2 regions of the Aquibium pacificum genome follow, and region 1 is predicted to be linked to the other one. Evidence: predicted binding sites of a transcription regulator. Region 1 holds the regulator's gene; the other holds the start of a gene.
What was found. The regulator LexA, encoded in region 1, represses DNA repair genes until DNA is damaged. The targets are predictions, from matches to a motif close to TGTTCNNNNTGTGTTCNG.
Positions count from the first base shown of each region.

Region 2: the regulator LexA is predicted to act here: its motif matches at 2,765-2,782, upstream of ABGN05_RS27005 (ATP-dependent helicase).

Region 1 covers NZ_JBDPGJ010000003.1:515,391-522,964, forward strand. Annotated here, with positions in the region: gene trpD (anthranilate phosphoribosyltransferase) at 1-296, shown strand, start outside; gene trpC (indole-3-glycerol phosphate synthase TrpC) at 293-1,111, shown strand; gene moaC (cyclic pyranopterin monophosphate synthase MoaC) at 1,119-1,610, shown strand; gene ABGN05_RS14960 (molybdopterin molybdotransferase MoeA) at 1,600-2,820, shown strand; gene lexA (transcriptional repressor LexA) at 2,933-3,643, shown strand; gene ABGN05_RS14970 (ComEC/Rec2 family competence protein) at 3,699-6,044, opposite strand; gene gltX (glutamate--tRNA ligase) at 6,198-7,574, shown strand, end outside.
Region 2 covers NZ_JBDPGJ010000008.1:169,227-176,800, forward strand. Annotated here, with positions in the region: gene ABGN05_RS26990 (MarC family protein) at 148-777, shown strand; gene ABGN05_RS26995 (MFS transporter) at 774-1,997, shown strand; gene ABGN05_RS27000 (GyrI-like domain-containing protein) at 2,090-2,590, opposite strand; gene ABGN05_RS27005 (ATP-dependent helicase) at 2,799-4,889, shown strand; gene ABGN05_RS27010 (hypothetical protein) at 4,936-5,109, shown strand; gene ABGN05_RS27015 (YqaA family protein) at 5,139-5,579, shown strand; gene ABGN05_RS27020 (single-stranded DNA-binding protein) at 5,799-6,299, opposite strand; gene ABGN05_RS27025 (hypothetical protein) at 6,549-6,821, shown strand; gene ABGN05_RS27030 (DUF1801 domain-containing protein) at 6,922-7,353, shown strand; gene ABGN05_RS27035 (gamma-butyrobetaine hydroxylase family protein) at 7,358-7,574, opposite strand, start outside.

The DNA of each region.
Region 1 (7,574 bases):
TGGACGTGTTCACGATCGAACCCGAGGATGCGGGCCTGGCGCGCGCCGCCTTCGCCGATCTCCGTGGCGGCGATGCGGCCCACAACGCGCTGGCGCTACGATCGGTGCTCGGAGGCGAGAAATCCCCCTACCGCGACATCGTCCTGGCGAACGCAGCAGCAGCACTCGTCGTGGCGGGACGAGCCCCCACGCTGCGCGACGGCGTCTCTCTGGCAGCGGAATCGATCGACAGCGGCAAGGCCGAGAAGGCCCTCGAACGGCTGGTTGCCGTCTCGAACCGCGAGGCCGGCGAATGACCGACATCCTGCGCAGGATCGAGGCCTACAAGCGCGACGAGATCGCCGCGGCGAAGGCGCTCGTCCCGCTTGCCGACATGCGGGCGCGCGCGCTGGACGCCTCCCCTCCCCGCGACTTCGCCGACGCGATCCGCGCAAGGATCGATGCAGGCGCCTTCGCACTGATCGCTGAGATCAAGAAGGCAAGCCCGTCCAAAGGGCTGATCCGGCCCGACTTCGACCCGCCCGCACTCGCCCGGGCCTATGAATATGGCGGTGCCGCCTGCCTGTCAGTGCTGACCGACACGCCTTCGTTCCAGGGCGCGCCCGAATTCTTGACAGCCGCGCGTTCGGAGACGTCGCTGCCGGCGCTGCGCAAGGATTTCATGTTCGAACCCTACCAGGTCTACGAGGCCCGAAGCTGGGGTGCCGATGCAATCCTGATCATCATGGCGAGCGTCTCGGACGGCGAGGCGCAAGCGCTGGAGGAAGCCGCCCGCTCGCTCGGGATGGCGGTACTCGTGGAGGTACACGACGAACCGGAAATGGAACGCGCGCTTCGGCTTTCCTCGCCGCTGATCGGCATCAACAACCGCAATCTGCGGACCTTCGAGGTCGATCTCGCGACATCCGAGCGTCTGGCCGCGATGGTTCCCGGCGACCGCATCCTCGTTGGCGAAAGCGGCATCTCCACGAACGGCGACTGCCGGCGGCTCGCCGCGCACGGCATCAAGACGTTCCTCGTCGGCGAAAGCCTGATGCGCCGGGAAGACGTCACGGCGGCCACGAAGGCGCTGCTCGGGCTCGGCACGTCGGACGTGCGGAAGTCGGCCTGAGGTCCTCATGCCCGGGAAGGCCGCCCTCACCCACATCGGCGCTTCCGGTGAAGCGCACATGGTCGACGTGGGCGCGAAGGCCGAAACCGCGCGCGTGGCGGTCGCCGAGGGCAGCGTCGCGATGGCGCCCGCCACCTTGCGCATGATCCTCGACGGCAATGCCAAAAAGGGAGACGTGCTCGGCACGGCGCGGATCGCCGGGATTATGGCGGCCAAGAAGACGCACGAACTGATTCCGCTCTGCCATCCGCTCATGCTGAACAAGGTGTCGGTCGAGATCGACCCGGACGAGAGCCTGCCCGGGCTGCGCGTCAGGGCCACCGCGTCGGTGACCGGCAAGACCGGCGTGGAGATGGAGGCGCTCACCGCCGTCTCGGTTGCATGCCTCACCATCTACGACATGGCCAAGGCGGTCGACCGCGGCATGATCATCTCGGGCATCCGCCTGCTGGAGAAGTCGGGCGGCAAATCGGGCGACTGGCACGTCGATGCAGGCTAAGGCAACGGCACTCATCCCCGTCGACGAGGCGCTGCGCCTGCTTCTCGACGGCGTCAGGCCGCTGGACGCCGAACGCCTGCCGATCGCGGAATGCGGCGACCGCATTCTCGCCACGGACATACGTTCCCTGCGCACCCAGCCGCCGTTCGACGCCTCCGCCATGGACGGCTACGCGGTACGCTCGGCCGACGTCGCCCGGCTGCCGGCCAGGCTGCGGGTGATCGGGTCTGCGCCGGCGGGACGACCGTTTTCCGGCGCCGTCGGCCCGGGTGAGGCGGTCCGTATCTTCACCGGCGCGCCGATGCCCGAAGGCAGCGACTGCGTCCTGATCCAAGAAGACGCCGCCTCGGTCGCAGACGACATGATAGAGGCGAAGGAGACCGTCGCCGCCAGCCGCCACGTGCGCGCCCGTGGCCTCGATTTTTCAGAAGGCCAGCCGCTCCTGGATCGGGGACGCCGGCTCGACCCGCCGGCCCTGTCGCTCGCCGCCTCGGCCAATCATGCCGCACTCGACGTTGTGAGGAAGCCGCTCGTGGCGATCATCGCGACCGGCGATGAACTGCTGCCACCCGGCAGCGTCGTGGGACCCGGCCAGATCATTGCTTCGAACGGGCTCGGCGTGGCGGAGATCGTCCGGTCGGCGGGGGCTCGGGTCCTCGACTGTGGGATCGTGGCGGACGACCGCGACGCGATCTCGGCCACGCTCGACCGGGCGCTCGAAGCGGGCGCGGACCTCATCGTGACCATCGGCGGCGCGTCGGTCGGGGTCCACGACCTCGTGCGCGAGGTGCTGACGGCACGCGGCGGCGAGCTCGACTTCTGGAAGATCGCCATGCGGCCGGGCAAGCCGCTCATGGCGGGAACGCTCGGCGGCCGCAAGATCGTCGGCCTGCCCGGCAATCCGGTCGCGAGCCTCGTCTGCTCCTACGTCTTCCTGAAGCCGCTGGTCGCGTGCATGGCGGGCCGGCTGCACGAGGCCGACTTGCGGCAGGGCATCCTTGGTGCGCCCGTCCCCGCGAACGACCAGCGACAGGACTATCTGCGCGCCGCAATCCGCCGGGAAGCGGATGGGATTGTCGCAACGCCTTCAGCGATCCAGGATTCCTCCATGTTGCGCGTGATGGCGGATTCCGCCGCTCTGATCGTGCGCGCGCCCTTCGCGCCGCCCGCCGACGCCGGAGAGGAATGCCAGCTCCTGATGCTGTCGTGAACGAACGGTAAACAGATTCACTCAAATTTAAACTGTTGCGGAACAAGACTGGAACAGATAGGTTTGTTCCGGTTTTGTTTTTTAGCCGTCCGATTCCCCGAGGGGTGCAAAGATGCTGACGCGCAAGCAACACGAACTCCTGCTCTTCATCCACGAGCGGCTGAAGGAGTCGGGAATTCCCCCCTCCTTCGACGAGATGAAGGAGGCGCTCGACCTGGCGTCGAAATCGGGCATCCATCGCCTGATAACGGCTCTTGAAGAGCGCGGCTTCATCCGGCGGCTGCCGAACCGGGCTCGCGCGCTGGAGGTGATCCGGCTGCCCGAGTCCATCGCGCCTGGGCTTGGCGGACCGCGCAAGTTTTCCCCGAGCGTCATCGAAGGCAGCCTTTCGAGAAAGCCTGAACCGGCCCCCGCGCGCCGGGCGAGCAACGACGACACGGCGGCGATTTCCATTCCCGTCATGGGCAGGATCGCAGCCGGCGTTCCCATCGACGCAATCCAGCACCAGACGCATTCCGTCGCGGTTCCGCCGGACATGCTCTCCGGCGGCGAACATTTCGCACTCGAGGTCAGGGGCGATTCCATGATCGAGGCGGGCATTCTCGACGGCGATACGGTGGTGATCCGCAGCACCTCGACCGCCAGTCCGGGCGAGATCGTCGTGGCGCTCGTGGACGACGAGGAGGCCACATTGAAGCGTTTCCGCCGCAAGGGCGCCTCGATCGCGCTCGAAGCGGCCAATCCCGCCTACGAAACCCGCATCTTCGGGCCGGATCGGGTGAAGGTCCAGGGCCGTCTGGTCGGGCTGATCCGGCGGTATTGAAGCCGGGCCAGTCCTCCGTCCCCTCGGTTCGACGGAGATTCGCGTTGGGCGACCGCTACGGCTCCCGCTTGTAAGGCGGCATTCCGCGGGCCTCCCGCGAATACCGCCGATGATCATGCCAGGGCCGGTACGGCTCCCGTACGGCGAACCGGATCTCGGCGCGAGGTTCCTCCCCTTCCTCCGCCAAGCGGATCTCGGCACTGCCACGCCGCGCGAGGTCGCGTTTGATGACGACGAGCACCTTTGCCGAGGCGCACGGGTTCGCTGCCGTCGCATCGTCGATCACCAGGACGTCGACGAAACCGCAGAGCGAGCCCGCGTTCCCTCCGGCGGGCACGAACGCCACCATCGCTCCGCCGCCGTGTCGCGCGATGCAACCCGTGTCGTTGCAGACGAAGACCTCCGAAGCGCGTTGTGCCGTTGTGACCGCCGTAAGCGATTCGGAGGTGGAAACCGGTGTCGCAACCTTGTGTGTCATTGCCGCGTCCATCCAGATACCGGTGACGAAACGGTTCGGGCGCTCCTTGCTGACGGCAAGTTCCCCGGCCCGCGTGCGCATCGCGATCAAGTTTCCATCCTCCGAGAGCAGGACGTCCGGGAGATCGCGCGCCGCGATGAGCGCAATTCCCACGATCAAAAACGGCAAGGCGGCGAGGCGCAGCCATGTCGACAGGACGGTCACGAGCACAAGCGCGATGGTCATCGAAAGCACGGCCGACAGCGGGATCGCGCCGACCGCGTCGAACGGCGTGCGTTGGGCAAGCCATTGGGCGATCGAGACCATGACCCCGATCCCCCACCCCATGACATCGAGCGCGAAGCCTTCGAGGCCCAACGGCATCAGGATGCCGGCAAGAACCGCCGAAGGCATGATCACGAAGGACACGACCGGCATGGCGCCGAGATTGGCGAGGAGACCGAGCGGTGCCATGCGGTGGAAATGCCAGACGCCATAGAGCGCAGTCGCGGTTCCCGCTACAAGGGAGGTCACCGCGATGCCGGCGCAGTAGAGCAGGAAGAGCCGCAAGCCGTTGCCGACCGTCGAGCCTCGCGCAGGTTGCCCTCCCGTGAAACGGTCCGATCGACGCTCGGACCACCAGGCGTAGGCCGCGATCAGCGCCGCCGTGGCGGCGAACGACATCTGGAAGCTCGGCCCGACGACCTCGTGCGGGGCGATCGCGATGACGATGAGCGCCGAGATCGCGAGATTGCGCATCGTGATCGCCGACCGGTCGAACAGCAGCGCTACCAGCATCACGGCGATCATGATGAAGCTGCGCTGTGCCGCGACCGCCGCGCCCGAAATCAACAGGTAGTAGCCCGCCGCCAGTAACGCGACGGCGGCCGCGTACTTCTTCACGGGCAGGCGCGAGGCGAACCCGGGAAACAGCGCGAAGACGAAGCGCAGCGCGAACATGACCGTGCCGGCGACGAGCGCCATATGCAGTCCCGAAATTGACAGGACGTGCGCGAGGCCGGTCTTTCGTAGCGCCTCGTTGATCTCCTCCGGAATACCCGCGCGCGTTCCGGCGATGAGCGCCGCCGCGATCTGGCCTTCGGGTCCGTCGATCCGGCCGGTGATCCGGCCCGCGATCGCCTGGCGCATGTCGGCGATCCGGGCGGAAAGGACCGCGCGCCAGTCCGGCGCTTCGTCGAGGCTCACCGATTCTGGATCGGAAAGAAAGAACCCGGTGGCGCCGATGCCGTCCATGTAGCTCTCGAAGGCGAAGTCGTAGCCGAACGGCCGGGCCGGCCCCGAGGGAGGGAAGAGCCGAGCGTAGCCGGCAACGCGGTCCCCCGCGCGGATTTCGGCAGGCAGGGACCGTGCCGAAAGCCGGACCCGCTCCGGCGCGTATCGAAGCACCGGCCGGTCGGTCGACCGAAGGTCGATCGTGAGCCGGACCCGGCCGCTTGCCTGACGTTCGAGCGCCACCACCCGGCCGGTCACGAACGTCGGGATCTCGGAGCCGAGCATTCTGGTCCCGGCACGCCAGGTCTCGAGCTTTCCGGCGAGCATGCCCAGCATGGACACGATGAGGATCGTCGACAGAAGCCGCCACACACCGGCCCGCGGGAGAAAGGCGCGCGCGAGCAAGCAAGATGCCAGGCCAGCGGCCACAAATGTGAACGGCGGTTCCAGGGGCAGTGCCCAATACAGCGCCGCACCCGAGCACAGAATCACCGGAAGAAACAGGAAAGCCGTTCCGCGGTCGCGCTCTGCGGCGACGGCGTCCGCCAGCGCCGCTCCCAGGGAATTGGCGATGGCATCCATCCGCGCGGCCGGCCGATACGCGACGCCTCCTGCGTTCTTATGCTCACGGTCCGCGCCTGCCGTCACGAGCACGCCCGGGACGGGCAGCATCCCCCTTTCCTCCGGATCCGGTTCGTCGACCGTCGCCATCGCGACCCCGTCCCTGCCGTCGAAAGGTGGCCCCCGAAGGTCCCGACATGTCCGACGGCTTGCACCCCGATGATCCTATGCTACATGAACGCCACCCGAAATCACCCGCGCAGTGGCACCAAGGCGCCCAGCACGCAAAGCTCCCGGAAACCGATGTCCGCACCCGTCGTCACGCGCTTCGCGCCGTCCCCCACCGGTTACCTTCACATCGGCGGCGCGCGGACCGCGCTCTTCAACTGGCTTTTCGCCCGGCACACGGGCGGCAGGATGCTGCTGCGGATCGAGGATACCGATCGCGAGCGCTCGACGGAAGCGGCGACCGCGGCGATCCTCGACGGCCTTTCCTGGCTCGGCCTCACCTGGGACGGCGAACCCGTCTCGCAGTTCGCCCGCGCCGACCGCCACCGCGAGATCGGGGAAGAACTCGTCAGGCGCGGCAAGGCCTATCGCTGCTACGCATCCCAGGCCGAACTGGAGGAGATGCGCGAAAGGGCGCGGGCGGAAGGCCGCCCACCCCGCTACGATGGCCGCTGGCGCGACCGCGATCCGTCCGAGGCGCCAGCCGGCGTGAAGCCGGTCATTCGCATCAAGGCGCCCCGCGAGGGCGAGACGATCGTGCACGACAAGGTTCAGGGAGAGGTCCGCTTCCCCAACAAGGACCTCGACGATTTCATCATCCTGCGCTCGGACGGCAACCCGACCTACATGCACGCCGTCGTAGTCGACGATCACGACATGGGCATCACCCACATCATCCGCGGCGACGACCACCTGACGAACGCGGCGCGTCAGACGATCATCTACCAGGCCATGGACTGGGACGTGCCGGTGATGGCGCACATCCCGCTCATCCACGGAGCGGACGGCGCCAAGCTGTCGAAGCGGCACGGCGCGCTCGGGGTCGAGGCCTACCGCGCCATGGGATATCTCCCGGAGGCGCTGCGCAACTATCTCGCCCGGCTCGGATGGAGCCACGGCGACGATGAAGTGATGTCCACGGACGAGATGATCGGCTGGTTCGAGATCGAGGACGTGAACAAGGGCGCGGCACGATTCGATTTCCAGAAGCTGGAAGCGCTGAACGGCATGCACATGCGCCGGATTCCGGATGCCGAACTCCTCGACATCCTCGTCGCGACCCTGCCCTACATCGAAGGCGGGAAGGCTATCGCCGGCAAGCTCGACGATGGGCGTAGGCGCATGCTGCTCGAAGCCATGCCGGGCTTGAAGGAGCGCGCGAAGACGCTGGTGGAACTGGCCGACAGCGCCGGATATCTGTTCGTCGAGAGGCCGTTGGAACTGGACGAAAAGGCCGAAAAACTCGTCGGGGAGCCGCCGCGTGAAGTCCTCGCGGGTGCGAAGGCGGCCCTGGAAGCCATCACGGGCGACTGGAACGCAGCGACAACGGAATCGGCGATCCGCGCCTACGTGGCCGAAACCGGGCTTAAGCTCGGCGCGGTGGCGCAGCCGCTGCGTGCCGCTCTCACCGGCCGTTCGACTTCACCCGGCGTGTTTGACGTTCTCTCTGTG
Region 2 (7,574 bases), on a different contig from region 1:
ACATAAGCGGTCAGGCGCTGCGCGCTTTGATATCGGTCAACGGATCTCCGGTTGCGCTTGCGCGGACCAGGCATCACGCTCGCGGTACTGGTTCACCGCTGGTGAGGAGGATATGACTGGGTCCGCAACGGAATGGCGGGGGAAGCGATGCCGAGCATCGACAGCATCTTCAATGCCTTCGTGACGATCCTCGTCACAGTCGACCCGCCCGGTCTGGCGCCCCTCTTCCTCGCGCTCACCAAGGGAATGAACCGGTCGGAGCGCCAGCAGGTGGGGTTGCGGGCTTCCATCATCGGTTTCCTGGTGCTCGCCCTCTTCGCGGTGGCCGGCGCGGCGATCCTCTCGGTCTTCGGCATCACCCTGCCCGCCTTCCGGGTCGCCGGCGGGCTGCTCCTGTTCTTCATCGCCTTCGAGATGATCTTCGAGCGCCGTCAGGAGCGGAAGGAAAAGAGCGCGGACACGGCGATCACCCGCGACCACATCCACAACATCGCTGCCTTCCCGCTTGCCATCCCGCTCATTGCAGGGCCGGGGGCGATATCGGCGACGGTGCTGCTGTCGGGCTCCTTCGACAGTGTCGCCGCGCAGGTCGTGCTCGTCGGCGTGATTCTCGTCTGCATCGCCCTCACCTATCTCGTTTTCCTGCTGGCCGAACGCGTCGACCGCTTCCTCGGCCAGACCGGACGCTCGATCCTCACCCGTCTGCTCGGGGTCATCCTCGCCGCGCTTGCGGTCCAGTTCGTCGCCGATGGCATCCGGGCGCTGGTGCTGGCGTGACGCCCCTCCCCGCGGGTGCCGGTCGGTATGCCGCATCGTCGAAGACGGCATCCGTCCTCCTCCTCGTCCTGGCCGAGATGGCCGGCATGAGCCTGTGGTTCGTCTCGGCGGCCATTCTTCCCGACATGGTGCGCGAGGCCGGGGTGTCCGCGACACGGCAGGCGCTGCTGTCGAGCAGCGTGCAGGCCGGCTTCGTGCTCGGCGCGCTTGTCGTTTCGATCAGCGGCATCGCAGACCGGCTTGACCCCCGGCGCGTGTTCGCCGCGTCCGCCCTCCTCGCCGCCGCCATCAACCTGTCTCTGCTGATCCTCCCCATCGGCGGCAACGCCGCCATCGCCGCGCGGTTCGCCACCGGGGCGCTTCTGGCCGGCGTGTACCCGATCGGTATGAAGATCATCGTCGGCTGGGGGTTGCGCGACCGCGGATTCCTCGTTGGGCTGCTGGTCGCCGCGCTCACTTTGGGCAGTTCGATGCCCTACTTCGCAGCCTTTCTCGGCGGAGCGGACTGGCGCCTGACGGTCATGGCCGCCTCGGCTCTGGCCGGTCTCGGCGGCCTCCTTGTACTGGCGACGGGTCTCGGCCCGCATCACGTGCGCGCTTTACGTTTCGAGCCGTCGGCGATCAGGCTCGCCTGGACCAACCGGGAGATCCGCTACGCCTATTGCGGCTATTTCGGCCACATGTGGGAACTCTTTTCCATGTGGGCCTGGATCGGCGCCGCCTCGGCCGCGTCCTTCTCGTTCAGCATGGCTGCCGAGGATGCACAGAGCCTTGGCAAGCTGACGGCGTTCCTCGCCATCGCGCTCGGTGCCATCTTCTGCGTGCCGGCCGGCTGGGCGGCCGATCGCGTCGGCAAGGCGGAAGTGACGATCGTGGCCATGGCAGTCAGCGGACTGGCGGGGCTTCTCACGGCCGCGACCTTTGGCGGCGCGCCCGCGATCACGATCGCACTGGTGCTTCTGTGGGGCATATCGGTCATTCCGGATTCCGCCCAGTTCTCCGCGATCGTGGCCGACAAGGCGCCGCCTCACCTCGCCGGCAGCCTTCTGACCTTCCAGACGGCGATCGGCTTCGCGCTGACCATTCTCACCGTGCAGATGACCCCGGTCGCCGCGCAGGCCTTCGGCTGGCCGCCCGTGCTGGCGGCATTGGCGGCGGGACCGTTCCTCGGCATCGCGGCGATGTGGCCGCTCAGGCGGACTAGGGCGAAGGAGAGCTAGAGCCACGCGAATTCGAGCAAAAGCATCGACGCTCGCGGCGGATTTCACGGTTCGCGGACGACCCGATGCAAGCCTCGCCTCGCGCCGCCCCGTCAGGCGATCGGCAGCATCAGCCGCAGCATCGGCAACCCGTCGAAATCGACGTCGGCCGCATATTCCTCGCGGTGATGCGGTCCGTCCCTCGGGCGCACATGCCCGACCATGCCGATCCACTCGATCATCCGACCGTAGCGCTCCACGACGTCACCGTCGGTATCGGAGTGCCACACGGTAGCGTATTTCCGCGCCGGGAGCGCGAGCTTCGTCCAGGCCTCTTCGCTGGCCGCCTCGCGCTCGCCCCTCTCGAATCCGACGAACGTACGAAATCGTCCCGGCCCCGTATTCCAGGAGACGCCGACGATCGAGCCGCCCCAGAGCGATCGTCCCAGGTCGCCGCTGCGCGCCTGCACCGTCTTCAACACCGAGCGGACCGCGCCGGCGGCTGCCTCCTCATGGGTCCCCTCCCAGAAAAGGCCCTCGAGATCCTGCGCCGGCCGCTCGGTTATGCCGAACTCTCCGAATGCAGGCGCTTGCGGGCCGCACAACAGACACATGGATCAGAAAGGCTCCGGTTGGGCGGAGTGCCAACGACATGCGCAGGGACACTCCATCTGATTTCCCGATGCGGAAACATGCCTACAAACTCGGCGCGTGTAAACTTCCTCCTCGTCCGTGCCGCCCGGCGGTACCGCGCCTACAACGCGTCCGCCGGGTGATGCGAAGCGGTTGCGAACAAAGCGGAAACGGGCTTCATTCCCGCGCATGAACCTCGCCCTCCGTGATTCGCCCCTCGCCAGGGAGCCGAAGGATTATCTCGCGCGCCTGAACCGGGAGCAGCGGGCAGCCGTTGAACATGGGGGTGGCGAAGTGGCCGCTCCGCTGCTGATCATCGCCGGCGCCGGCTCGGGCAAGACCAGCACGCTGGCGCATCGCGTCGCGCATCTGATCGTCAAGGGTGCCGATCCGCGTCGCATCCTGCTGATGACGTTTTCCCGCCGGGCGGCGTCGGAGATGACGAAGCGGGTCGAGCGGATCGCGGCGGAGGTGATGGGCGACAAGGCCGCGGTGCTGACGGAAGGCCTGACCTGGGCTGGCACCTTCCACGCGGTCGGCGCGCGGCTGCTGCGCGACTATGCGCTGGAAATCGGGCTCGATCCGGCCTTCACCATTCACGACCGCGAGGATTCGGCCGACCTGATGAACCTCGTCCGGCACGAACTCGGCCTGTCGAAGACCGAGAGCCGCTTTCCGGCAAAGGGCACGTGCCTGGCCATCTATTCGCGCGTGGTCAACGCGCAGGCCGAACTGGAGCCGGTGCTGGCCAAGAGCTTTCCCTGGTGCATCGGCTGGGCGCAGGAGTTGAAGACGCTGTTTGCAACCTATGTCGAGGCCAAGCAGGCGCAGAACGTGCTCGACTACGACGATCTCCTGCTCTGGTGGGCGCAGATGTGTGCCGAGCCGGCGATCGCCGGGCACCTCGGCGGCCGTTTCGACCACATCCTCGTCGACGAGTACCAGGACACCAACCGCCTGCAGGCGGCGATCCTCACCGCACTGAAGCCGGACGGGCACGGGCTGACCGTGGTCGGCGACGACGCGCAGTCGATCTATTCCTTTCGCGCTGCGGAGGTGAGGAACATCCTCGATTTCCCGACCCTGTTCGCGGAGCCGGCGGGGATCGTCACGCTCGACCGCAACTACCGCTCGACCGACACACTGCTCGCCGCCGCCAACGCCGTAATCGGCGAGGCGTCGGAGCGCTTCACCAAGGACCTGTGGACGGAGCGGCGCTCTTCCGAGAAGCCGCGGCTGGTCACCGTGCGCGACGAGGCCGAGCAGGCGAACCATGTCTGCGAAGAGGTGCTGGAGGAGCGCGAGCGGGGTACGCTGCTGAAGCATCAGGCGGTGCTCTTCCGCGCCTCGCATCATTCCGGCCCGCTGGAGATCGAACTCACGCGCCGCAACATCCCCTTCGTGAAGTTCGGTGGGCTGAAGTTCCTCGATTCCGCTCATGTGAAGGACGTGCTCGCCGCGCTGCGTTTCGCGGAGAACCCGCGTGACCGGGTGGCCGGCTTTCGTGTCCTGCAGCTGATGCAGGGCGTCGGCCCCTCGGCCGCAAGTGCCGCGATCGAGGCGATGGAGCGGGCACTCGACCCCGTTCTCGGGCTGCAGTTCTTCAAGCCTCCGGCACGCGCGGAGACCGACTGGCCGGCCTTCGTGGAGCTCTTCTGCGGCTTGAAGGGCAAGTCGGCATGGCCTGCCGACCTGGAACGGGTGCGGCTCTGGTACGAGCCGCATCTGGACAGGAACCACGAGGACGCCGCGGCGCGGCGCGCCGACCTCCTGACGCTGGAGCAGATCGCGGCCGGCTACCCTTCGCGCGAGCGCTTCCTGACGGACCTGACGCTCGATCCGCCTGACGCGACCAGCGACGAGGCCGGGCCGCCGCATCTGGACGAGGACTACCTGATCCTCTCCACCATCCATTCGGCCAAGGGGCAGGAGTGGACGAAGGTCTTCGTGCTCAACGCCGTCGACGGCTGCATTCCCTCTGACCTCGCCGCTGGCGAGCGCGAGGAGATCGAGGAGGAGCGTCGCCTCCTCTACGTCGCGATGACGCGCGCCAAGGATTCGCTCCACCTGATCACGCCGCAACGCTTCTTCGTGCACGGACAGGCCGCGCGCGGCGACCGCCACGTCTATGCGCAGCGCACGCGCTTCATCCCGGACCACATCCTCGACCGGTTCGACCGGACGTCCTGGCCGCCGCCGTCGGCCGCCGCCGCAGGACGCTCGCCGCAGCCCGGGATCCGCGTCGACATGAAGGCAAGGATGCGCGGTATGTGGCGGTAAAGGATCTTGTTCAGGAAGGTCGCCGATCCACCTCCGTGGAAGGGCAATGTCCGTCAAACGGCATTGGCCAGCGAGCGATCCGGAGATCGACGAGCATTCGCATGAAGGCCCGCCAGCCAGCCATCGGCACTGGAATTGGGGCTTCGCGGATGGCCGCGACAGGCACGCCCATGCCTACGTCATCGACGACCTGCATTGCGCATCGCCGCATGCGCGGTGAGATCGGCGGATGTATTCGGCACCGTCGTCATGGATGACCTCGCAATTCTGGCTGGCCTGTTTGCCATAGCCTTCGGCGCAGCGACGATTTTCCCGGCACAGTCGGAGGCGGCGCTGGTCGGGCTGCTGGTCGCCGGCACGCATTCGCCGGTCCTGCTGGTTGCCGTCGCCAGCCTCGGCAACGTTCTCGGCGCGGTCGTCAATTGGGCGCTCGGGCGCGGCGTCGAGCGCTTTCGTGACCGGAAATGGTTCCCGGTCGGCCCCGCAGCGCTCGACCGGGCGACAGGGTGGTATCGGAAGTGGGGGCGGTGGAGCCTGCTGCTTTCCTGGGCGCCGATCGGTGGCGATGCGCTGACCGTAGCCGCCGGAGTCCTGCGCGAGCCGCTGTCGAGTTTCGTCGTCCTGGTCACCATCGCCAAGACGGCACGATATGTCGTGCTCGCCGCTGCCACGCTGGGCGTCCTCGCCTGAGGGCCGGGTTCAGACCTCGTCGCGATCACGCGCGCGATCTGCCCCGCCTCCGGCGACCGCATGGGATACTTCGCCAAGACCGGGTCTGGACGCTGCCCGCCGCCTCCCCGCCGAAATCCTCGTCGGCTGGTACATGCACCGGCGCGGGATGATTCAGCGGAAACCGTTCCTATGGCCCGGAAAACTCCACGCTAGCTCGCGACGACGCGTCACCACCTCTCAGAACGGAATCTCGTCGTCCAGTTCGCGCGAGAAACCGCCTCCACTGCTTCCGCCGCCGCGGCCGCGATCCTCGTCCATAGGGCCGGAGGAGCCGAAGTCGGAGCCGCGGCCGCCGGAGTAGCCGCCGCCCTGGCCCTGCCCCTCGCCCCGCGAATCCAGCATCTGCAGCTCGCCGCGGAACTTTTGCAGGACGATTTCCGTCGAATAGCGATCCTGGCCGGACTGGTCCTGCCACTTGCGCGTCTGGATCGATCCTTCCACGTAGACCTTCATGCCCTTCTTCAGGTACTGCTCGGCCACTTTGGCGAGGTTGTCGTTGAAGATGACGACCCGGTGCCACTCGGTCTTTTCCTTGCGTTCCCCCGAATTCTTGTCGCGCCAGGTTTCCGAGGTTGCGACGCTCAGGTTCACGATCGGATCGCCGGACGGCATCCGCCGGATCTCGGGATCGGCACCCAGGTTGCCGACCAGAATGACCTTGTTGACGCTTCCTGCCATCTCACATCTCCACGCTTGTCCGGAATGTCTCGCTTTGCTGCCTGCACCCTCTATAGCCCAAGCGGGCCGCGACCGCACGGGAGCGTGGTGATTTACGCGGCCTGTCCACACGAGTTTCGTTCCTGATATGTTCTTAGCACTTCCGCTCGCGGGTCGCAATGCTGCGACTGCCGGTTGCACGAGAAAGGCCGCAGCTTGACAGTCCGGCATGACCGGACGCAAACATCGTCCGTCCACGAGGAGGGTCCTATGCGGAAAATCCTGGCACTCATCCTGCTGCCCCTTTCCTGCGCGACGGCTTTCGCCGACGACCAGAAGGCGGCGGACGACGACGCCCTGCCCGGCGTGACCACCGGCTCCATCGCGCCGCTTGCCTCGCAGCCACTGGCCGAGCCCGGAGATGCCCTGCCCGCGGGCAGCGAGCCCGGCAGCATCCGCGTGGGAAACTGGGACATCCGCATCTCGGGCAGCGTGTCCTACGAAATCGGCTTCGGCGATCGCGACGGCAGCAGGGAGCGCTGAACGTATTTTTCCGCGCCGCAGAGCCGTCCGCGCGCCTCTGCGAAATGCCGGCCTTGCTCTCGCGATGCGACCTGACGCCTGACGCAGAAGAGCCGACTTCATGAAGACGAACGGCGAACACATGGACCACGACACCACGCCCGGCCAACTGATCGACGCCAAGATCGCCGCGCTCGGCGGCTGGCGCGGGGAGCTCCTCGCGCGATTGAGAAACCTCATCCGGCAGGCCGATCCGGAAATGGTCGAGACAGTGAAGTGGGTAAAGCCGTCGAACCCGTCCGGTGTGCCGGTCTGGGAACATGACGGCATCGTCTGCACGGGCGAGACCTACAGGGACAAGGTGAAGCTGACGTTCGCGAAGGGCGCGGCGCTGGACGATCCGTCAAACCTCTTCAACGCCAGTCTCGAGGGCAATGCGCGCCGCGCCATCGACCTGTTGGAGGGCGGCACGGTCGACGAGGACGCCTTCAAGGCGCTGATCCGCTCTGCAGTCGCGCTGAACGTGTCGGATAAGGCGCGAAAGAAGAAATGACCGCTCAGCGGGGATCGCGGCTCAGCCGCTTCTCCTGAAGCTCGTCGAGATAGGACTGCCAGCGCTCGGCCTTCTCGTGGCCGAGCTGGTGGAGGTAGGACCAGGTGAAGATGCCGGTGTCGTGGCCGTCGTCGAAACCGATCCTTACCGCGTAGTTGCCGATCGGCTCGAGCTTACGGATCGCCACCTCCCGCTTGCCGGGCACGGTCACCCGCTGCTCG